Pelagibaculum spongiae: one gene and its partner. The protein of the gene in region 2 binds, or shares a complex with, the protein of the main gene of each other region. Links are inferred from orthologs where the notes say so. Each region holds a gene or a part of one and is shown on either strand. Other genes may lie near its edges.

Region 1 (11,114 bases), on a different replicon or contig from region 2:
CAATACATTCAACTTTAGATGGATCTGGCAGACGAGAAGGATTGTCTACCGAAGTCTTGTCACCATTTTTTTGCACTACCTGATAAATAACGGTGGGTGCAGTGGTAATCAGATCTAAATCGTATTCACGCTCCAGACGCTCCTGAATAATCTCCATGTGCAACATGCCAAGGAAACCACAACGGAAACCAAAACCAAGCGCATCTGAATTTTCAGGTTCAAAGAATAATGACGCATCGTTCAAACTCAAGCGAGCTAATGCTTCCCTGAAAGATTCATAATCGTCAGAATTTACTGGGAACAAGCCGGCATAAACACGCGGCTGGGACTTTTTAAATCCTGGCAATGCTGACTCAGCGGGATTTTTAGCCAGCGTTAGCGTATCACCAACCGGTGCACCATAGATGTCTTTAATGCTGGCACACATAAAACCAACTTCGCCACAATTTAACTGGCCAGTTTCTTCTCGCTTAGGGGTAAAAATACCCACCGCATCAGCCTGAAAAACTTCACCGGTCGACATCACTTTAATCTTGTCACCTTTCTTCAAACTGCCGTGAACAATTCGAATCAGAGAAACAACACCCAAGTAGTTATCGAACCATGAGTCAATGATCAATGCTTGTAGCGGTGCATCCGGATCACCCACTGGCGGTGGAATATCACGAACGATCGCTTCCAATAAATCATCGATCCCAATGCCTGTTTTAGCACTCACCTGACAAGCTTCATCAGCTTCGATACCGACAATATCTTCGATTTCCTGACACACCCGATCTGGGTCTGCCTGGGGTAAATCGATTTTATTGAGTACCGGAACGACTTCCAAACCTTGTTCGATGGCGGTGTAGCAGTTGGCAACGGTTTGCGCTTCTACGCCCTGCCCGGCATCTACGATCAGCAAAGCACCTTCACAAGCACTTAATGAGCGAGAAACTTCATAGGAGAAGTCAACATGGCCGGGAGTATCGATAAAGTTCAGCTGATAGACTTCACCATCCTTTGCGGTGTAATTAAGCGTTACACTTTGCGATTTGATGGTAATGCCACGCTCCCTTTCCAGCTCCATGGAGTCCAATACTTGGGCTTTCATTTCACGGGTAGAGAGACCGCCACAAGTTTGGATCAAACGGTCAGAGAGTGTTGATTTGCCGTGATCAATGTGAGCAATAACGGAAAAGTTACGAATATTTTTCATACAGCTGCTGGGGCGCCAATAAGGTTCAATTCACGAAAGGCGGCAAATATACCCTATTTACCGACTACGAACCATCGCCCAGCTGTATCAGTGGAGCTCTGCAGAAGATGTGTCAATGACTGTTGGTTTTTCTACCAAGCGCGAAGATACCTTTGATGCGATAAAAAAACCGCTTACCAGCCCAGCAAGCACCAGCAACGCTGTGATCAGTTCATTAGTCTGAAGCACAAAACCCAGTAACAGCAAAGCACCTGCCAGCAACAATGGCAGCAAGTAGACAACCAAAACTCCTTTAAAGACAATACCATCGGGTAAAGTTAAAGTTACCTGATCACCCTGATTGACTACTTTGGGGCAAACTGCATCGATCACCATCGCCCTTGAAGGCGTTAACATGCGACTGACCTGACCGCTGTCGCAATTATCTGCCGAATGACATGTGCCACAAGTGCTTTGGCGAATCACCTCCACTCGGGCAATCCCTGAACGCCAATTCATTACTTTGCCTGAAGTATGTAAAAGCCCCATTATGGTTGTTCCTTAACCGTTGCCATCGCCACTTTTTGTACCGTTTGCATCGGTACACTACCAATCGCCGTCACCAAAAAACCTTTACCCGCATAACTAAAGGCATTCATAACACCATCCGTTTTTTGCTTGGCACCGGTTACTTTTTTGTCTGCCAGTTTTTCGACAAAAACTGAAATGGCTGAAAGTCCGTCAGAATAAACTTGATATTTAACGGTATCGCTCGACAATTCCATATGGGTCATAGTCGGCTGCTTCACAGTAAAGCCTGCAGGTAACCAACGGGTTCGCCATTCTACTCCATTAACTTTTACTGAGCTTTCAGCAGCGACTAATGAAGATTGCGCAACATGACTAGCCGCACCATCAGGCAGTGGAATGTTTACTTGCTTAGGAAACGTCACTGACGAAAAGGTCATGCTCTCAAGAATTTTTTGATCGTTGTATTTCTCAAATCCGAGCAAAACACCTTGCTGCTGATCCAACCACAAACGATAGCCATAACGAAAACCGTCTTTTGGTGTAATCAATACTTTCCAGACTGCTCGACCGGCAACCCGATCTTCACCAGCCAACCGCATTTGGTAATAAGCATTCAGCGCTTTGATATTATCCGGCAAAGAAAAAGGCAGTGGCACTTCACCTGAACCAATACGTGTCACACCTTGCTCGCGCACTAGACAGATTTCACCAAGGGAATCCCGAATGATTTCCCGCTTTGGACCAGTTAAATAAACCAGCCGAGTCGCCATCGCCTGATTAGAATCACGGCCACGAAAAATGCGCAAACTCTCAATGTCTCCATTTTGAGCATGCGCATATTCACCGATAAAACCAATGTGATTCTGACTGGCTAAATATTGCTGAAGAATCTGCTGCAATTCTGGTTTCGCAGCTGCCGATGTACTAATGCACATCAACAGCAGCAAAATGCGAATCACTGCCCAGACTCCTGAGTCAGAACTGGCGAGTAAGGTGCGGCGTTTTTATCGCCGTCAACCTGTTGCCGCGCATGGTTGCGCAAATTGTTTTGCAATTTGGCTTCAATTTCTGGAGGTAAGTTAGCGGCAGGTTGTTTCACCAGCTGCAAACCTTGTTGATCCAGATTCGGCAATGCATTGGTTGCCTGGGGTACTTTTTCAACCAACTGCGGCGTGCCAATTTGTTCAACTGGCTGCAACCAACGAACACCGACGACCGATAGCGCTGCAACTGAAGCGGCAATTGCCAAGCCTGCAATACCTTGCACAACTTTAGCCATGCCCCACTTTGCAACTTTCGGACGAATTACCTTGCTAGTATCTGCTTGTGGTAACGGCTGATCTTGTAAAGGCGAAACTTCTTGCGCATCCAGCTCCGCATTAATCCGGCCAAGCAAGCTCGAACTAGATACATCGGTTAGCTCATTGCGAATCGCATCACCGGTTAGGTGAAAGCTCGCCCATTGCTGCTTCAATTCTGGTTGTTCAGAAATTTGATCAATCAGTGCGTCTAATTGATCATCGTTCAGCTCATTGTCGATAAGAGCCGACATTTTTTCATGATTACTCATGCCCATCGTAATGTTCCACCTTAAAGCATAGGGCCAATTCTTTTCTCGACAGCTTCGCGGGCCCTGAATATTCGTGAACGAACGGTGCCTACTGGGCATCCCATGACTTCTGCAATTTGTTCATAACTGAAACCTTCCAGTTCTCGCAGCGTCAGGGCTGTTCGCAAATCTTCGGGTAGCTTTTCGATTGTTTCAAAGATCACGTCTTTCAACTGATCTCTGGCTATCAATCGTTCCGGCCCCCCCTGCTCATGAAGACCACTGTCTGCGCTAAATTGTTCCGCTTCCGAGGCCTCCAGATCTGAATGACCGGGCGGTCGGCGCGACAAGGCAGCCAAATGGTTCTTTGCAGTATTTATCGCAATTCGATACAGCCAAGTGTAAAAAGCACTCTCGTTTCTGAATCTGGGTAATGCGCGATAAGCTTTAATGAACGTTTCTTGGGCGACATCTTGTGCATCACCAAAATCACGGACATATCGGCCAATCAAATTCAAGATACGTTGTTGGTACTTCAACACAAGAAGATCGAATGCTTTGCGATCCCCTTCTTGCACCCGCTCAACCAAGCGCCGGTCCAGATCTTGTTCACTCATCCGGCATGCCTCTTAAAACCATCGAGCTGGTTTGTCTTCATAGACAGGTAAATATTCAAATAGTTTCTCCAAACCGGAGGACTTTCAAAAAAATGTGGTGGACAATATGATCTACGCATAGCTTTGCCGGTCAAGGCGCAATCTAAAGATAATAAAATGTCAGATATCCATTATGATGTACTGATCGTTGGCAGCGGTGCTGCCGGCCTATCATTAGCGCTAAAACTCCCAGATCAGCTACAGGTCGGCGTGATCTGTAAAAGCCGATTAGAAGAAGGCGCCACTTATTATGCCCAAGGTGGAATCGCTGCTGTATTAGATTCAGGCGATTCCGTCGATTCTCATGTTCAAGATACCCTGATCGCCGGTGCTGGTTTGTGCGACGAACGCACCGCTCGTTTTACTGCTGAAAACGGTGCCGACGCAATTCGATGGCTCACTAGCCTAGGCGTTGAATTTACCAAGGATAATAATCCTTCGGAAAATGATCAAAATAAAACCGAAGGTGAGCTACATCTTACCCGTGAAGGCGGCCATAGCCATAGAAGAATTGTTCATGCCGCCGATGCTACCGGAAAAGCAGTTGAAATTTCTCTAGCCGATCACGTTCGCCGCCGAAGCAATATAACGGTTCTGGAACAAACCATTGGCCTTGATTTAATCACCAATGCCGATCAAAAAAATCAGCCCGCTCGCTGCTTAGGTGCCTACGCATTAAATTTACAAAACAACCAAGTTTTTACCATCAGTGCCGGTTTGACCATTTTAGCCACCGGCGGCGCCAGTAAAATTTATCGTTACACCAGCAATCCAGATGTTTCTAGTGGCGATGGTATTGCGATGGCATGGCGCGCAGGCTGTCGAGTCGCCAACTTAGAATTTAATCAGTTTCATCCAACTTGTTTATACCACCCAATGGCTCGCTCTTTTTTATTAACTGAAGCATTACGCGGCGAAGGCGCTTATTTAAAACGCCCAGATGGCAGCCGCTTTATGCCTGAATTTGACGAGCGTGAAGAATTGGCACCAAGAGATATCGTCGCCCGTGCTATCGACCATGAAATGAAACGATTGGGCATTGAGTGTGTTTATCTAGATATTTCACATAAACCAGCCGATTTTATAAAAAATCACTTTCCGACTATTTATGAAAAGTGTCTGGAGCTGGATATCGACATCACTAAAAATGCAATTCCAGTGGTTCCTGCGGCCCATTATACCTGCGGCGGTATTTTAACCGACTTAAGCGGCCGTACTGATTTACCTGGTTTATATTCCATCGGTGAATGTGCTTATACCGGCCTGCACGGTGCTAATCGCATGGCCAGTAACTCGCTATTAGAATGCTTGGTTTATGCCAAAGCAGCCGCCGAGGATGCAATTAAACAACTTGAGCATTTCACTCATCAGCAACCGTTACAAAAATGGGATGATAGCCAAGTCGAAGACTCCGATGAAGATGTCGTTGTATCTCATAACTGGGAAGAGCTTCGATTATTTATGTGGGATTACGTCGGTATCGTTCGTACCGATAAACGCCTACAGCGGGCAATGAATCGTATCGACCTTCTGAAACAAGAAGTTCACGATTATTATCGTAATTTCAGGGTGAATAACGATTTATTGGAATTGCGCAACCTATTGCAAGTTGCTGAATTAATGGTGCGCTGTGCTATGAGCCGCAAAGAAAGTCGTGGCTTGCACTTTACTCGAGATTATCCAAAAACCGATCCGGCGCTGGATAATCAGCAAACCATTCTGACTCCAGAAAATTTTCCCAAAGCGAGTTGGCCAGATCTCGAAAAAGATCAATCCAATTAGCTTGATCTAAAATAAACGGGTGCCACTAACGAGGCACCCATTTTACTTTTAAAAACCGCATCAAATAATGAAAATCTGATTTCGTTAAGTTGTCGTAGAAAAACAACAAATGCCACGGTTTATTCGACTGAGATAAGCTGGTAGGTAAGCCACCATAAACCACCACACATCGACCCAACTGCCAAAACCCTTCTGCATTGACTCGAATCCAAAATCCGCCGTAATCGGTCAGTTTCAGCTTGCCGCCATCCTCTAGCAAACAACAGCGCCACTGGCAGCCTTGAATCGATTCACTGAAAAGTAGCAACCAAAAATTAGTCGCACCTAGTAGCAATAACCCCAGCCACCAAATCGATGATTCAGGCAATAGCAAAATTAACGCCGGCGTTGAAAATAAACCGATCGATAAAAAACCATTCCTTAGCCAGTTAGATTCCCTTAAAACAATCTCACGGCTGGACACGTTGTAAAATTATTTCGATCATTGCTTGCAGCTGGGCATCTTCGCTGCGGGAATGCTGCATCAACCAACCGAACAAATCAGGATCTTCCTGATCTAACAAGCGAGCAAAGGTTTGCTGCTGCGCTAATGGAAGGGTGTCAAACACTTCATCACAAAACGGCTGAAGCAATACATCTAGCTCCAACATACCGCGACGACAGTGAAAACGTAGCTTGGCCTTATTTAAAGGTGGGGTATTTTCTAACTGCTCATTCACATTGATACCTGTTGCCAAATTAGCCTCGAGCGCTATTCTATCAACCCTTAGCGCTCAACATAACCTCAATATCCCGAGGGAGTTACCCCCATGCCATCATCCGCAATACAGGCACTATTCAATATGAGTACAGCCACTATTCAGCAACAAATCCAGCAGCTTAATAGCGATAAATCCGGGTTAGTTCTACTGAATAATCAGGAGATGGTGCGCTTTACAGGCCCAGATACCCTTACTTTTCTTCAGGGACAATTGACCTGTGACGTTCGTCAGATAACCGATGACTGCAGCAAATTAGGCGCTCACTGCACCGCAAAAGGCCGAATGATTTTTACATTTCGTCTGATTCGTAGCGGCGATGATCTTTTAATGGCGCTGGAGCAATCAACCGCAGACCTAGTAAAAAGCTCCCTTGGAAAATATGCAGTTTTCTCTAAAGTCACCATCGAAAAAGATGATTCAGTGGTCCGTATCGGTGCCAACCTAGTCGGTGCTCAACAATTAGCGGCATTGCTGCAATTAACCTTGCCACAACAACTCGACCAACAAACGAGCTCAGCTGATGCCAGCGTTTGTATGGTGCATGGTTGGTCAGAGCAAAGTGCTTTTTATGAATTTACGCTGCAGCAGCCGTCTGTTGAATTGTTAAATCAATTGCAATTATTGGACAGCCAGTGCTGGAACTACCAGCAAACTCGAGCAGGCTTGCCAATTATCAGCCAGCCGCTATCTGAAGCTTTCACTCCGCATATGGTGAATTTACCTGCCGCAGGCGCGGTGAATTTTAAAAAGGGCTGTTACACCGGCCAAGAAGTGGTCGCTCGTACTCATTATTTAGGTAAGTCAAAGCGCCGGTTATGTATTGGCCAAGTAACACTAGCTAGCAAGCCCGAGCTAGACCAGCCGATCAGTAATACTGAAGGTAAGGATGTTGCAACACTGGTTTGCGCCACAGAAAGCGAAATGGTTGGCAGTTATTTAATCAGCTTCGTTGGTCGTGAAGATCAAACCGACTTAAATATTAGTGGCAGTCCAATCGTACTGATTGATCTACCTTATTCACTGGAAAACTAGAGCGCTGCTCGGGATTAATGCAAATGGAACATATTGCAATTTACGGTGCTGCATTTGATCCACCGCATCTGGGGCATATGGATGTGGTGCAGCAACTCTTGCAACAGTTTGACGCAGTTTGGCTGATACCTTCAGCCAAACATGCTTTTGGTAAACAAATGTCAGACTACCAACTGCGTCTAAAAATGTTAGAAATTATTACCACTGAACAAATTTCTGAACGAGACCGCATAGTCATCAGCACACTCGAACAAGACCTACTGGAAATTGCACCAAATCAAAAAGCAATTTTCAGTTTTGATTTGCTAAATGAAGTTCAAAAACGCCAACCGCAAAGCCATATTTCGCTAGTAGTAGGGCCTGATAATGCAAAACCTGACGTTTGGAAGAAGTTCTATCGTCATCAAGATATAGAGCGAGATTTTAATCTAATTGTTGCTGAAGAACGCTTGCCCATTCGTAGCACAGACTGCCGAAAGTTGCTTCGTACTACCAATGATGATTTAAGTCATTTCACTGGAGCAGGCTTAGCTGGTTGGCTACGGAAAAACAACCTCTATATATAAGCTATATTTACGCAGATATAATTTAAATGGCGATTGACGTTATGCCAACTAGAGTTGGTTTTCTACAGCCAAACGACTTACAACCAGCAGATATTTTACTTAAGTGGCTACCTGACCACCCTTCAGTTCCCAGCCGATTAATCAATCTTTATCAATCGACCGCTACATTCTTTACTATGCATCATACGGGCCATTATTTTGAACAGCACTTTGGCCTAAACCCTAATAAATTTACCCATTCGGCAATAGTTTATACCGATAATTCAATCCTAGAATATGATGAAAATGCAGGCTTTCTTGAAATTATGAAATTCCATGGCAAAGGGTGCCTTAAATTAAATGCAACCGATGACAAGCACCTTAACAATCATTATCTAGTGATTCGATGCAACGAAGATAATATCGTAGAAAGAGCTTGCGGCAACATGGAATATGTCTATGAGCACTGGGAACAGAAAAAGACATCTTCCTACGGAGTAAGGAAGCTTGTGGGTAATATATTTGGCTATATAGGCAGCCACTACAATACGCAAAAAATTTCTGAGATCGTCAGCAAAATTGCTGGTGAACAGCATTCTTGGTTCAAGAGCAATAGGCAGAATTTTTTTTGCTCTCAATTTGTTTGCTTCATTTACCTTTGGGCTATGGCTGATTTAATCCAAACGGGAAGTAAGTTCGAACATATTTCTGATCTTTTTGATATAGACCAAGCTCGAATCCCACCATCTGAGCTGGCCATCCGTTTAATAAAAAGTCCGTATTTTAGTATTGCTGGCGAGTACTCACCTAGCATTACTCATGGAAGCGTACAGCCACAATAGACTGACTGCACGCCTTCGCTCATAACGGCTTAATCTAATGCTCACGCAAATCTTTTCTGAGAATTTTACCGACTGGAGACATCGGTAACTCTTCTCGAATTTCAATATATTTAGGGCGTTTATATGCCGTCAGGTTTTTAGCACACCAGCGCTTAACATCAGCAACTGTTACACCACTTTCATTCGGTTGAATAAATAACTTAACCGCCTCACCTGTTTTGTTGTCTGGTACACCAATCGCTGCGCAGTTAGTTACATTATCCAAACGGGAAACAACATCTTCAATTTCATTGGGATAAACGTTAAACCCTGAAACTAGGATCATATCTTTTAACCGATCAACAATTTGAATAAAACCGTCGTGGTTAATAATGCCAACATCACCAGTACGCAAATAGCCTTTATCGGTCATAATTTCTGCAGTGTCTTCTGGACGATTCCAATAACCTTCCATTACCTGCGGACCACGAATACACAATTCGCCTCGTTGACCCAATGGCAATTCATTACCATCTTCATCAATCACTTTGGCATCAGTACCCGGAACAGGGACGCCAATAGTGCCCATCTGATTTGATTCACCTAAAGGATTGACACTAACAATCGGCGAACATTCAGTTAAGCCATAGCCTTCTGCAATATCAACACCAGTCGCTTTTTTCCAACGAACCGCCGCATCTCTTGTTAATGCAGTACCGCCTGAAACTGCCATTTTTAATTTACTAAAATCGATATCTTTGAATTTCGGATGGTCCAGCAAAGCAACGAATAAAGTATTGACGGCGGTAATACCAGAGAATTTCTTATTCTTAATAATCTTGATAAACATTCCAACATCACGTGGATTGGTCACCAATATATTTAAATTACCCATTGCCATCATACACATACAGTGCGCCGTAAATGAAAAAATATGGTATAGGGGTAGCGGACACACAACGACTTCATCGGCTTCTTTCTGCAAAGGCCTACCGTTGCGATCGGTTTGCTGAAACAATGCTCGTACTTGTAGCATGTTTGCTAACAAGTTGCGGTTGCTCAGCATGGCGCCTTTAGCAACACCAGTAGTACCACCGGTATATTGCAAAATAGCTAGATCTTCAGGCTTGGTAGTCACCGGTTCATGATGCTCACGAGCACCTTGTGCCATTACTTCTCGAAAACCAATTTCTTGCGGTAAATTAAATGCTGGCACCATGCGCTTAACATGCTTAATGGCAAAATTCAGCAGATTTCGCTTCAGCCCAGATGTTTGCATGTCACCGATTTCAGTGATCACGACATGTTCAATATCGGTATCTTCTATCACTTCTTCGATTTTTGCACCGAAAGTATTTAAAGCAACCAGCGCTTTAACGCCAGAGTCTTTGAACTGATGACGCATTTCTCGAGCGGTATACAGGGGGTTGGTATTCACCACCACCAAACCCGCTCGCAAGGCACCAAACACCACAATAGGAAATTGCAGCATATTCGGCATTTGAACCGCAATTCGATCACCTGGTTTAAGATTGGTTTGATGTTGAATCCAAGCCGCGAAGTTTCGGCTTAACTCATCGACTTCACGAAAAGTGAGCGTAATACCAATATTCCAAAAAGCGGGCCGCTCAGGGTATTTGGCACAAGATGCAAGAAACATCTCTGCTACAGAAGAATACTCATCAAAATCAATTGCCGCCGGTACACCAGGCGCTCTTTTGTCATCCCAGAAATAAGCCCGCATTGGCTTCACTCCGTCAGGTAAATTAATTAGTTACTTATGCAGAAATCTACAACTAACATCCGAATCTGCTATCCCAAAAAAATAATAAGGCCTGAACGGTAAAATTCAGGCCTTATATTTTGACTTGAGCGTGCAGCAATTAAGCCAGCACATTACTTGATTACACAGAATCAGCCGCTAACCACCACAACGTCTTCTGCCCGTAACCCTTTATCTTCAGTGGCAACGGTAAATTCAACTCTTTGGCCCTGAACCAGGTAACGATTACCTCGGCCACGAATTGCACGGAAATGAACAAACACTTCATCGCCAGTATCACGACTGATAAAGCCGAAGCCTTTTTGACCGTTAAACCATTTAACAGTGCCAGTTTCGCGCTGCCCCATGGATACACCAGATGCAGCAGGCGTATATGAAGAAGAGGTGGATGAAGATGACGGTGAGGAAGAAGATGAAGAGGACACACTAGAAGTATTATCCGAAGATAATGCTGGCACAATAAGCAGCAAAGCTACG
Region 2 (11,118 bases):
CTGCTTCAGAACTTAATAAAGCCTGAGTGACTGGACGGCGACCCACCGCAACAATCAGCTTGTCAAATTCTGAAGTATGCTCACCTTTGCTATCTTCATAGGTAACCTTGACGCCTTTTTTAGTCTGGCTAGATTTAATCACCCGAGCACCCAGGCGAACATCCATACCCTGACCTTTTAATTGGCGAAGAAAGTCTTTAGCTACTTTTTGATCGGCCATTGGCATAAAGGTTTCTTGTGCTTCAAGCAGCACAACCTTTGAACCAAGACGGCGCCAGACGCTGCCTAGCTCCAAACCAATCACACCAGCACCAATCACACCCAAACGTTTAGGTATTTCGGTGAATTCCAATGCGCCACTAGAATCAACAATGGTATCGCCATTTGCTGGAGCAACTGGAATATCGACCGGGATAGAACCGGTTGCAATGATCACATTTTCAGCCTGCAGCAGTTGAACATTGCCATCGGCATCGGTCACTTCAACTTTGCGACCACCTAACAATTTTGCCTGCCCAGCAATACTGGTAACGCCATTACTTTTAAATAGCTGGGCAATGCCACCGGTTAATTTACTAACAATGTCGTCTTTGCGAGCAATCATTGCGGGTACATCAACTTCTGGCGCAGCGGATAATTTAATACCGTGTGCCGCCAGACCTTCTTGTGCTTCATGGAACTTCTCGGAAGATTCCAGTAATGCTTTAGAAGGGATGCAACCCACATTTAAACACGTGCCACCGAGGGATGGCTTACCCTCGGCGTTAATCCATTTATCGACGCAAGCGGTGTTCAAGCCTAACTGTGCAGCACGAATTGCAGCAACATAACCTGCAGGGCCTGCACCGATCACGACGACATCAAATTGATCTGACATGAAATAACCTCAGCTCGCTCGAAAACCTATAGATCCAGTAACAAACGTGCTGGTTCTTCCAGCAAATCTTTAACAGTTACTAGGAATTGAACGGCTTCTTTACCGTCAATAATCCGGTGATCGTAGCTTAATGCCAGATACATCATTGGCAGAACAACCACTTGACCATCAACCACCATCGCACGCTCTTTAATTGCGTGCATACCCAGAATACCGCTTTGTGGCGGATTGAGGATAGGCGTTGACATCATCGAGCCAAAAGTACCGCCATTAGTAATGGTGAAGGTACCGCCCTGCATTTCATCCAGAGCAATTGCGCCCTTAGTTGCACGCTGGCCATAGTCGATGATTTTCTTTTCAGTATCTGCCAGTCCCATTTGATCGGTATTACGAACAACCGGAACCACCAAACCACGAGGCGAAGAAACTGCAACACCGATATCAAAATAGCCGTGATAAACAATATCGCTGCCATCAATTGATGCATTCACTGCAGGGAATTTCTTCAGCGCTTCGGTAACTGCTTTGACAAAGAACGACATGAAACCCAGTTTTACATCATGGGTTTTAACAAAGCGCTCTTGGTACTTTTTGCGCAGATCCATGATTGGTTTCATGTTGACTTCATTGAAGGTGGTCAACATTGCAGTGGTGTGCTGAGCATCGACTAGACGCTCTGCGATTTTGGCCCGTAGACGTGTCATGGGCACACGCTTTTCTACACGGTCAGAATCGTTAAGCTCTACCACTGGTGCAACTGGTGCTGGCGCCGCTTTTGCAACAGGTGCCGCAGCAGCTACTGGAGCTGGCTGTGCAGGTGCAGCAGATGTTTTGGCTGCAGCTAGAACGTCTTCCTTAAGGATACGTCCGCCTTTACCGGTACCTTTAACCGAAGCTGCATCCAAATCATGTTCGGATAACAATCTTCTAACCGCTGGACTAGATGCTGCATTAGCATCGCCTGCTACTTCCGAAGCGACCGCCTCAGTTGCAGCTGGCACAGCACCCGCACCTTCCTCAATGACTGCTAACAATTCATTGGCAACTACTGTTTCACCTTCCTGCTTGAGAATTTTTCCAAGCACACCAGACTCAGTCGCTGGCACTTCCAGTACAACCTTGTCAGTTTCCAGTTCAGCAAGAACGTCATCTCTTTCTACCACATCCCCTTCCTGCTTATTCCAGGTAAGAATGGTTGCATCTGCAACTGACTCGGGTAGTACCGGGACTTTGACTTCTATTGTCATTGTGTCGATCCCTTTCTCTGAATTTTATTCATTTAATGCCCAGCGCATCGTTAACCAGCCCGTTTTGCTGTTCAACGTGCAAAGAGTAATAACCGACAGCAGGTGAAGCTGAAGCTTCACGTCCGGCGTAAACCAGCACCTGGTTTTTAGTCAGGCAAGCATTGAAATGGTGCTGACTGGAATACCATGCACCTTGGTTCATGGGTTCTTCCTGGCACCAGACAATTTCCCCAACATGCTTATAAGGCTTCAAAATTGCCTTTAGCTTGTCTTCTGGGAATGGATATAGCTGTTCAACACGGACAATTGCCACATTATCTAACTGTTGTTCACGACGTACTTTGAGTAGGTCGTAGTAAACCTTGCCACTACACAAAACCACTCGTGAAACATCTTTTGCCGTCAGGCTATCCACATCGCCAATGACGGTTTCGAAAGTGCCTGATGACAAATCACCCATAGTGGATGTTGCCAATGGATGACGCAGCAAGCTTTTTGGTGTCATCACAATCAGAGGCTTTCGATAGATTCGGCGCATTTGACGACGAATCATATGGAACACCTGCGCTGGAGTACTCGGTACGCAAACCTGCATATTGTGCTCAGCACATAATTGCAGATAACGTTCCAGTCGCGCAGATGAGTGCTCCGGGCCCTGGCCTTCATAGCCATGTGGCAAGAACATGGTCAAGCCGCAAAAACGGCCCCATTTCTGTTCGCCTGAGCTGATAAATTGATCGACTACTACCTGGGCGCCGTTGGCGAAATCACCAAACTGGGCTTCCCAGATCACCATCGCATTCGGCTCTGCTGTCGCAAAACCATATTCAAATGCCAAAACCGCTTCTTCTGACAACACCGAGTCAATCACGGTAAAGCTGGGTTGATCTGGCTTGATATTAGCGAGAGGCGTGTAAGATTCACCTTCGTTTTTCTGGTTATGCAAAACAGCATGACGATGGAAGAAAGTACCTCGACCACAATCTTGACCAGAAATCCGTACCGGATGACCCTCATCTAACAAAGTGGCGTATGCCAGTGTTTCAGCAAAACCCCAATCTACCGGCTGAGCGCCCGCCGCCATTTTTTGGCGATCTTGGTAGATTTTGGCAACACGTCCTTGCAGTTCAACGCCATCAGGACGCTGCTCTAAAGACTTAGCCAGACTACGCAAGTGATCGGCAGGAACTGTTGTATCGTGCGGCGCTTCCCAGTGGTGTCCGATGAATTTTGACCAATCGGTTGCCAACTTGCTCTGCTCACCTTCAAGCAGCTCTGAAACCACGCGATCTCTAGCCACTAGCAGATTACGATAACGCTCGGTCGCTGCTTTAATTCCGTCGGAATCCAATACACCTTGATTGACAATACGCTCGGCATAAATCGCACGCGTGCTTGGCAAATTACGAATGATTTTGTACATCGCAGGCTGGGTTGCTGCTGGTTCGTCTGCTTCGTTATGGCCATGACGGCGATAACAAACCAAATCGATGACCACATCCTTTTTAAACTGCATCCTGTAATCCAGCGCTAACTGGGTCACGAACAAGCAAGCTTCAGGATCATCTGCATTAACGTGGAAGATCGGTGCTTCGATCATTTTCGCAACATCAGTACAGTACAGAGTTGAGCGAGTGTCAGTTGGATTGGAAGTCGTGAAACCGACCTGATTGTTAATCACCAGACGAATTGTGCCACCGACTTTATAACAACGCGCCTGAGACATATTAAATGTCTCCATAACAACACCCTGTCCGGTAAATGCCGAGTCACCATGAATGGTAATAGGCAGCACCTGATCGTGGGTTTCATCATTACGACGCTCTTGACGTGCTTTAACAGAACCCATAACCACTGGAGAAACAATTTCCAAGTGCGATGGATTAAATGCTAATGCCAAGTGGACTGGGCCACCTTCGGTTTGCACATCAGAAGAAAAACCTTGGTGATATTTAACGTCACCAGACGCTAAACCTTCACGGCGTTTTCCTTCAAATTCTTCAAATAATTCACCAGGAGATTTACCCAGAATGTTCACCAGAACATTCAAACGCCCCCGGTGCGCCATACCAATAACTAGGTCTTTTACGCCATAGCCACCAGAACGGTGAATAATTTCATGCAAGATCGGAATTAATGTTTCACCACCTTCCAGTGAGAAACGTTTCTGACCTACATATTTATTATGGAGATATTTTTCCAGACCTTCAGCGGCAGTTAGCTGACGCAATAATCGCATTCGGACTTCATCAGAAAATCCGGGATTACCGCGAAGACTTTCAACTCGCTGCTGGATCCAACGCTTTTCTGCGGTATCTGTAATGTGCATGTATTCCACACCAACAGATCCACAATAAGTTTGTTGCAACGCCTGATAAATATCGCGCAGTGGCATTTCATCGGAACCAACAAAAGAGCCGGTTTTGAAAACAGTATCCAGATCGGCACTATTTAATTGATGAAATTCTAGTGTAAGTTCGTTCAGCGGATCGCTAATCGGCAACCCTAACGGGTTAGTCATAGCATTTTGGTGACCGCGGAAACGGAAAGCATTAATCATCTGCAGGACTTTTACCTGCTTAGCTTCCAATTCCAACTCAGCAGCGGATAGTTGAACCTTGCTGCCACCAGTTTTTCGAACCAAGGTTCGAAAATAATCACGAACTTCAGAATGTGGAATATCCTGCCCTGGATTGGACTCTAACCTTGGTAAGGTTTCGAAATAAGTGCGCAATTTTTCAGGGGTAGAATTCGGATCTCGCAGGTAATCTTCATATGCCTGCTCGAGATAGGCTGCATTGGCTCCATCCAAATGGGATGTACCAAACAGCTCGGACATAGACTTTTCTTGCATTTATAGGCCCCGGGCACTCTCGTCTGCAGCGATTGTGTCGCCATCAGTAGTAAGTACAGCAGCAATGTACATGAGTTCCAGAAAAAGCATCATTAATCACGGAAAGCCGTTTGTAACAAGGCTTTTCCCGAGCGGGTTAAAGACTATCACAGTTAATCCGCAACAATTAACCCACAACAAACATTGATTTTTGTCAGCTGATAGTGAAACAAAAAAGGCCGACCAATGGTCGACCTCTTTTATAGTGCATCAGTAACAATTTGTCACACTGCCTTATTGAGCATCATGGATCGAATTTTACCGATTGCCCGGGTCGGATTTAAACCCTTTGGACAAACGTTGACGCAATTCATAATGCCGTGGCAGCGAAATACACTAAACGGATCTTGCAAGTTACCCAGTCGTTTATCAGTTGCCGTATCGCGGCTATCTGCCAAGAAACGATACGCCTGCAGCAAACCTGCAGGGCCAACAAACTTATCTGGATTCCACCAAAAAGATGGGCAAGAACTAGAGCAGCAAGCACAAAGAATACACTCGTACAAACCATCTAGTTTTTCACGTTCTTCTGGTGACTGCAGTCGTTCACGATCTGGTGCAGGGGTGTCATTCTGCAAATATGGTTCGATTTTACGGTACTGTTTATAAAACAGCTCCATATCGACCACCAGATCACGAATGACTGGCAAACCCGGCAATGGGCGAATGGTGATGGTGCCTTTACCCAATTCTGAGAGAGGCGTCACGCAAGCCAGACCATTTTTACCGTTCATGCTAATGCCATCCGAACCACAAACACCTTCACGGCATGAGCGGCGGAATGCCAGAGATGAGTCCTGACTTTTTAACAAAATCAGAGCATCCAGCACCATTAAATCCTTACCCTCTGGAACTTCCAGATCATAATCCTGAAGGTATGGTGCCTTGTCGGTTTCAGGGTTATAGCGATATATCTTGAATTTCATTGCCATACTCCCTTAATAAACCCGAGGCTTGGGTGGGAATGCTTCCCTGGTTTTTGGTGAGAAGTTAACGTCACGCTTGGTCACTTCCTCAGTCTTGGTGTCATAAAAAGAATGGCACAACCAATTCTCATCATCACGCTCAAGATAATCATTACGACTGTGAGCACCACGACTTTCTGTTCTGAAGTTTGCTGCAACCGCCGTAGCGAATGCAGTTTCCATCAGGTTATCCAGCTCTAGTGCTTCAATACGAGCCGTATTGAAAGACTTGCTCTTATCTTTCAAAGCAGTCTTGGCAACTCGCTTACGCAAATCTTTGAGTTTCTCTAAACCTTCAGCCATGTAAGGACCATCACGGAAAACACCGAAATGTGCCTGCATGGTTTGCTGAAGCTCTTCACGCAAATCATCAACTGACTCGCCTTCTGAAGAAGTTTCAAGGCGGTTATAACGCGCCATCGCTTTTTCAATATCAGCATCAGTATGATCGGCATATTCCAGACCATCTTTCAGTGATTGTTCGATATGCAGACCTGCCGCACGACCAAACACCACCAGATCCAGCAATGAATTACCACCAAGGCGGTTAGCACCGTGTACCGATACGCAAGCAATCTCACCTACCGCATACAATCCATTGACTATCTGCTCTTTACCTTGTTCATCGCGGCGCAACGCCTGACCATGAACATTGGTCGGAATTCCGCCCATTTGGTAATGACAAGTAGGTACTACTGGAATCGGCTCTTTAACTGGATCTGCATGGCCAAATGTACGAGATAATTCTAAAACACCGGGTAAGCGTAGATTGAGGGTTTCTTCGCCCAAATGATCCAGCTTGAGGTAGACATGATCTTTGTTCGGACCACAACCATTACCGTCAAGAATTTCCTGCATCATCGAACGAGCGACCACATCACGGCCAGCCAGATCTTTAGCATTTGGCGCATAACGCTCCATAAAGCGCTCGCCATTCTTGTTCAACAGGTAACCACCCTCACCACGACAACCCTCAGTTACCAGAACACCGGCACCGTGAATTCCCGTCGGGTGGAACTGCCACATTTCCATGTCTTGCAGTGGCACACCAGCACGTGCAGCCATACCAACACCGTCACCAGTATTAATATGCGCATTTGTGGTTGAAGCATAAATGCGACCCGCGCCACCGGTTGCAAAAACCGTTGCACGAGACTTCAGATAGCGCAACTCACCGGTTTCCATTGACATGCCGATAACGCCGCAAACGTCGCCATCATCATTGGTCACCAGATCAACTGCATACCATTCGTTGAAGAAGTTGGTATTGGCTTTCGTATTTTGCTGGAACAAGGTGTGCAACAGAGCATGACCAGTACGGTCGGCAGCAGCACATGTACGTGCAGCCTGCTCGCCACCAAATTCTTTAGACTGACCACCGAAAGGGCGTTGGTAAATAGTACCTCGCTCTGTTCGGCTAAACGGCAGCCCCATATGTTCCAGTTCAAAAACTGCTTTAGGTCCTTCTTTACACATATATTCGATAGAGTCTTGGTCTCCGATATAATCGGAACCCTTAACCGTATCGTACATGTGCCATTCCCACTTATCGTTTGGATCTGAACTAGCAATGGCACAAGTAATACCACCCTGCGCAGATACCGTATGAGAACGCGTTGGGAATACTTTAGAAATCAAAGCAACTTTAAATCCAGATGCGGCTAATTGAAGTGATGCGCGCATACCTGCACCGCCACCACCAACAATTACTGCATCAAACTGTTCCTGCGGAATATTCATTTAGGCTCCCCACAAAATCAGTAAACACCAGAGAGTAATAATCAGACATACAAAAATCACCAACATTTGCAGCAATAAGCGCAAACCATTCGGCTTAACGTAGTCCGTTAAAATTCCCCACATACCTACCCAGCTATGCACTGCAACAGAAATTACTGTTGCCAAGGTAAATACCTTGAACCAAGTAGCCGCAAACAAATGGCTCCAAGTCGCATAAGTGATTTCAGGAGAACCGATTAAAAAACCGGCAAAGAAGATTGTGTAAAGTGCCAGAACTATCGCGGTTGCTCTTTGATACAACCAATCGGTCAAGCCATTTTTGCTAAGGCTTGTAATGTAATCTACAGCCATAACCACACTCCCGTTAACGCAACCAGAATTGCAGTGACAACCATCATCGCCACAGCACCCTGCTTGCCGCTTTCTTTTTCCTCGCCATAGCCAAGATCCATCAACAAGTGGCGGATACCCGCACAGAAGTGATAAATCAAGAACGCCATTGCAAACAGCGTCGCCAGCTTTCCAACTGAGCCATCAAGTACACTTTTCAACTGAAGGAAATTCTGCTCAGAACTGAGCGAAAAATCCAAAAGCCAAAGCAATACTGGCATTAACAGGAATAACAACACACCGGATATCCGGTGCAGAATCGAGGCTTTTGCAGTAATTGGCAGCTGCATCGCCATAATATCGCCAGGCGAAATATTTCTAGGTCTTTTATCTTTCATAAGAGCTCCGACTCTCCCACACGGAGTGGCGTCACGTCAGCGCGAACACCGTCAGCAAGATACCAATGGGTAAATACAACCAATAAGAATATAGACTGCGTATCGAGACACCCCATAGCACGGCCAAATAGTATCCCAGCGACAGATCAAAACAAAGTGCATATTTGGATATAAAAGCTATGACCTAAGGGGTAGTTATTACATCGAAGACCAAAAAAAATTTGCCTTGCGTCAATGCTGCAATTGACAAAGCGCGCTCCACTCTTATAGTTAACCCCCCAAACATCCCTGGTCGGGTGAGATTTTCGACACCAGAGGAGGGCCATAAATGGCAGAAAAAACGGCTCAATTACAGTTACCGAACGGTGAATCTCCTGTTGCATTACCGATTCACTCCGGAACCCTTGGTCAAGATGTTGTAGATATCAGCAAGCTTGGTGGTCATGGCGTATTTACCTTTGACCCTGGCTTCTTATCGACTGCATCTTGCGAATCCAAGATTACATTTATCGATGGCGGAAAAGGCGTATTGCTACATCGCGGCTACCCCATCGATCAGCTAGCAACCCAGTCTGATTACCTGGAAGTTTGCTATCTGTTGTTATATGGAGAGCTGCCAGACCAGAAGCAAAAAGAGCACTTCACCAGCACCGTTCAGAACCACACCATGGTTCATGAACAGTTGGCTGCGTTCTATAAAGGCTTCAGACGTGATGCCCACCCAATGGCGATTATGGCCGGTGTTGTTGCCGCCTTATCAGCGTTTTACCATGACTCTTTAGACATCACAGACCCGCATCACCGGGAAGTTTGCGCATTCAGATTGATTGCAAAAATCCCGACAATTGCAGCAATGTGTTACAAGTACACCAAAGGGCAACCTTTTGTTTATCCACGCAATGACCAGAGCTATGCCGGGAACTTCCTGCGCATGATGTTCAGCACGCCTTGCTCGGATTACCAGGTTAACCCAGTACTTGAAAGAGCGATGGATCGTATTTTCACTCTGCACGCCGATCACGAGCAGAATGCATCTACGTCTACAGTTCGTTTGGCTGGTTCTTCTGGAGCCAACCCATTTGCTTGTATCGCTGCCGGTATTGCCGCTCTGTGGGGACCAGCCCACGGTGGTGCAAACGAAGCAGTACTGACTATGCTGGAAGAAATTGGTGATGAGAGCCGAATCGATGAATTCGTTGCTCGCGCCAAAGACAAGAACGATCCATTCCGCCTGATGGGCTTCGGCCACCGGGTTTACAAGAACTTCGACCCTCGCGCCAAAGTTATGAAACAAACCTGCGACGAAGTTTTAGGTGAATTAGGCCTGGATAACGATCCTCTACTGAAGATCGCCAAGCGCCTGGAACAGATCGCTCTGGAAGATGAGTACTTCATTGAACGAAGCCTCTATCCGAATGTCGACTTCTACTCCGGCATCATTTTGAAAGCCATTGGCATTCCAACCAATATGTTTACCGTAATCTTTGCCTTGGCAAGAACAGTAGGCTGGATTGCACACTGGAACGAAATGATCAGCGATCCAAGTTATCGCATCGGCCGTCCTCGCCAGCTATATACCGGCGAAGACAAGCGTGAATGGAAACCTGTTTCCGAGCGCTAAAAGAAAGCCCGCTTCGGCGGGCTTTTCAATGCTTGCACCTGCAGTAATTCTCGATCGTTCAAACCCGACCCAAATCGCAAGCATAAAAAAAGCCAGCTCAATGAGCTGGCTTTTTTATTGGTATCCCCAAGGGGAGTCGAACCCCTGTTACCGCCGTGAAAGGGCGGTGTCCTAGGCCTCTAGACGATGGGGACCTTGAACTTTTCACTACATGCTACATCGACTCAAATCAAAACCTGTTTGAATCAATGCCTTTTCAATTGGTATCCCCAAGGGGAGTCGAACCCCTGTTACCGCCGTGAAAGGGCGGTGTCCTAGGCCTCTAGACGATGGGGACATCTCAAGACGGAGCAGAATTTTACTGATTGAGAACCAAGAGTCAAGCAGAAATCCATTTTTCTATTTTTATTAAATGTTGCTGCCAGTTTTGCTCCAACATAAAACAATGCCCGGCATTTTCTAACAATAAATAATCTGCTGAAATTTGCTCTGCCATTTGCCGTTGCAAAATTTCTGGAACAAAATCATCCGCAGCTGAAGCCACTACAAGCACTGATTTTTTTTGCAGCTCAATACCCGGCGAATAAGGCAAAGACAACTGTGAAAGAACTATCGCAGATTCAGCATGCAGCACTTCCTTAAGCCGTTCATTCGCCAAAACACCCAAGACGCCTGGACTCCAAGAAAACAACTTACCTTCAGAAATTTTTTGCATGCACAATGCACCACCACCCTGCAAAGGCAATGAACAAACAAAAACCACCGATTTAATTTCGATCTTTTCAACCAACCGCGCCAACAATGCCCCGCCCATCGAAAAACCCATCACCACAGGAGGCTCAGGTAATTTTTCAATTTCCGAGACTAAAAAATCGAGATAGGATTCAATTGTTTGAGTTTGCAGCATAAAAGGGTCAAATTTCTCGCCATGACATGGCAAAGAAGGCGCGCAAACTCGATAGCCTTTTTCTTCAAGCCACGGCAAAAAATTATCAGACCAGATTGAATTTCCAGTCATAACACCATGAATTAAAAAAATAATAGGTT

The links.
Region 1: the proteins of sdhA (region 2) and DC094_RS18930 are in contact, whole or in part, in a crystal structure (PDB 6C12), measured with the Escherichia coli proteins. The link is inferred for Pelagibaculum spongiae from one-to-one orthologs.

The regions. Positions count from the first base shown.
Region 1 is NZ_QDDL01000011.1:63,278-74,391, forward strand. The notes cover bases 4,780-7,774. They hold DC094_RS18930 (FAD assembly factor SdhE), read right to left. Parts: upstream 6,415-7,774; coding sequence 6,145-6,414; downstream 4,780-6,144. Other genes in these bases: nadB (L-aspartate oxidase), read left to right, coding at 4,780-5,695; DC094_RS18925 (hypothetical protein), read right to left, coding at 5,721-6,068; ygfZ (CAF17-like 4Fe-4S cluster assembly/insertion protein YgfZ), read left to right, coding at 6,505-7,488; DC094_RS18940 (adenylyltransferase/cytidyltransferase family protein), read left to right, coding at 7,512-7,774. Also shown: lepA (translation elongation factor 4), read right to left, coding at 1-1,198; DC094_RS18900 (SoxR reducing system RseC family protein), read right to left, coding at 1,286-1,726; DC094_RS18905 (MucB/RseB C-terminal domain-containing protein), read right to left, coding at 1,726-2,667; DC094_RS18910 (sigma-E factor negative regulatory protein), read right to left, coding at 2,664-3,284; RNA polymerase sigma factor RpoE, read right to left, coding at 3,299-3,874; more of nadB, read left to right, coding at 4,031-4,779; more of DC094_RS18940, read left to right, coding at 7,775-8,054; DC094_RS18945 (hypothetical protein), read left to right, coding at 8,081-8,875; DC094_RS18950 (AMP-binding protein), read right to left, coding at 8,910-10,598; DC094_RS22760 (cold-shock protein), read right to left, coding at 10,769-11,114. UniProt on the Escherichia coli protein: An FAD assembly protein, which accelerates covalent attachment of the cofactor into other proteins.
Region 2 is NZ_QDDL01000003.1:173,100-184,217, forward strand. The notes cover bases 5,340-8,338. They hold sdhA (succinate dehydrogenase flavoprotein subunit), read right to left. Parts: upstream 7,723-8,338; coding sequence 5,956-7,722; downstream 5,340-5,955. Other genes in these bases: DC094_RS09710 (succinate dehydrogenase iron-sulfur subunit), read right to left, coding at 5,340-5,943; sdhD (succinate dehydrogenase, hydrophobic membrane anchor protein), read right to left, coding at 7,723-8,073; sdhC (succinate dehydrogenase, cytochrome b556 subunit), read right to left, coding at 8,064-8,338. Outside these bases: lpdA (dihydrolipoyl dehydrogenase), read right to left, coding at 1-877; odhB (2-oxoglutarate dehydrogenase complex dihydrolipoyllysine-residue succinyltransferase), read right to left, coding at 904-2,124; DC094_RS09705 (2-oxoglutarate dehydrogenase E1 component), read right to left, coding at 2,153-4,978; more of DC094_RS09710, read right to left, coding at 5,242-5,339; more of sdhC, read right to left, coding at 8,339-8,450; gltA (citrate synthase), read left to right, coding at 8,779-10,071; DC094_RS09745 (alpha/beta hydrolase), read right to left, coding at 10,451-11,118. UniProt on the Escherichia coli protein: Two distinct, membrane-bound, FAD-containing enzymes are responsible for the catalysis of fumarate and succinate interconversion; the fumarate reductase is used in anaerobic growth, and the succinate dehydrogenase is used in aerobic growth.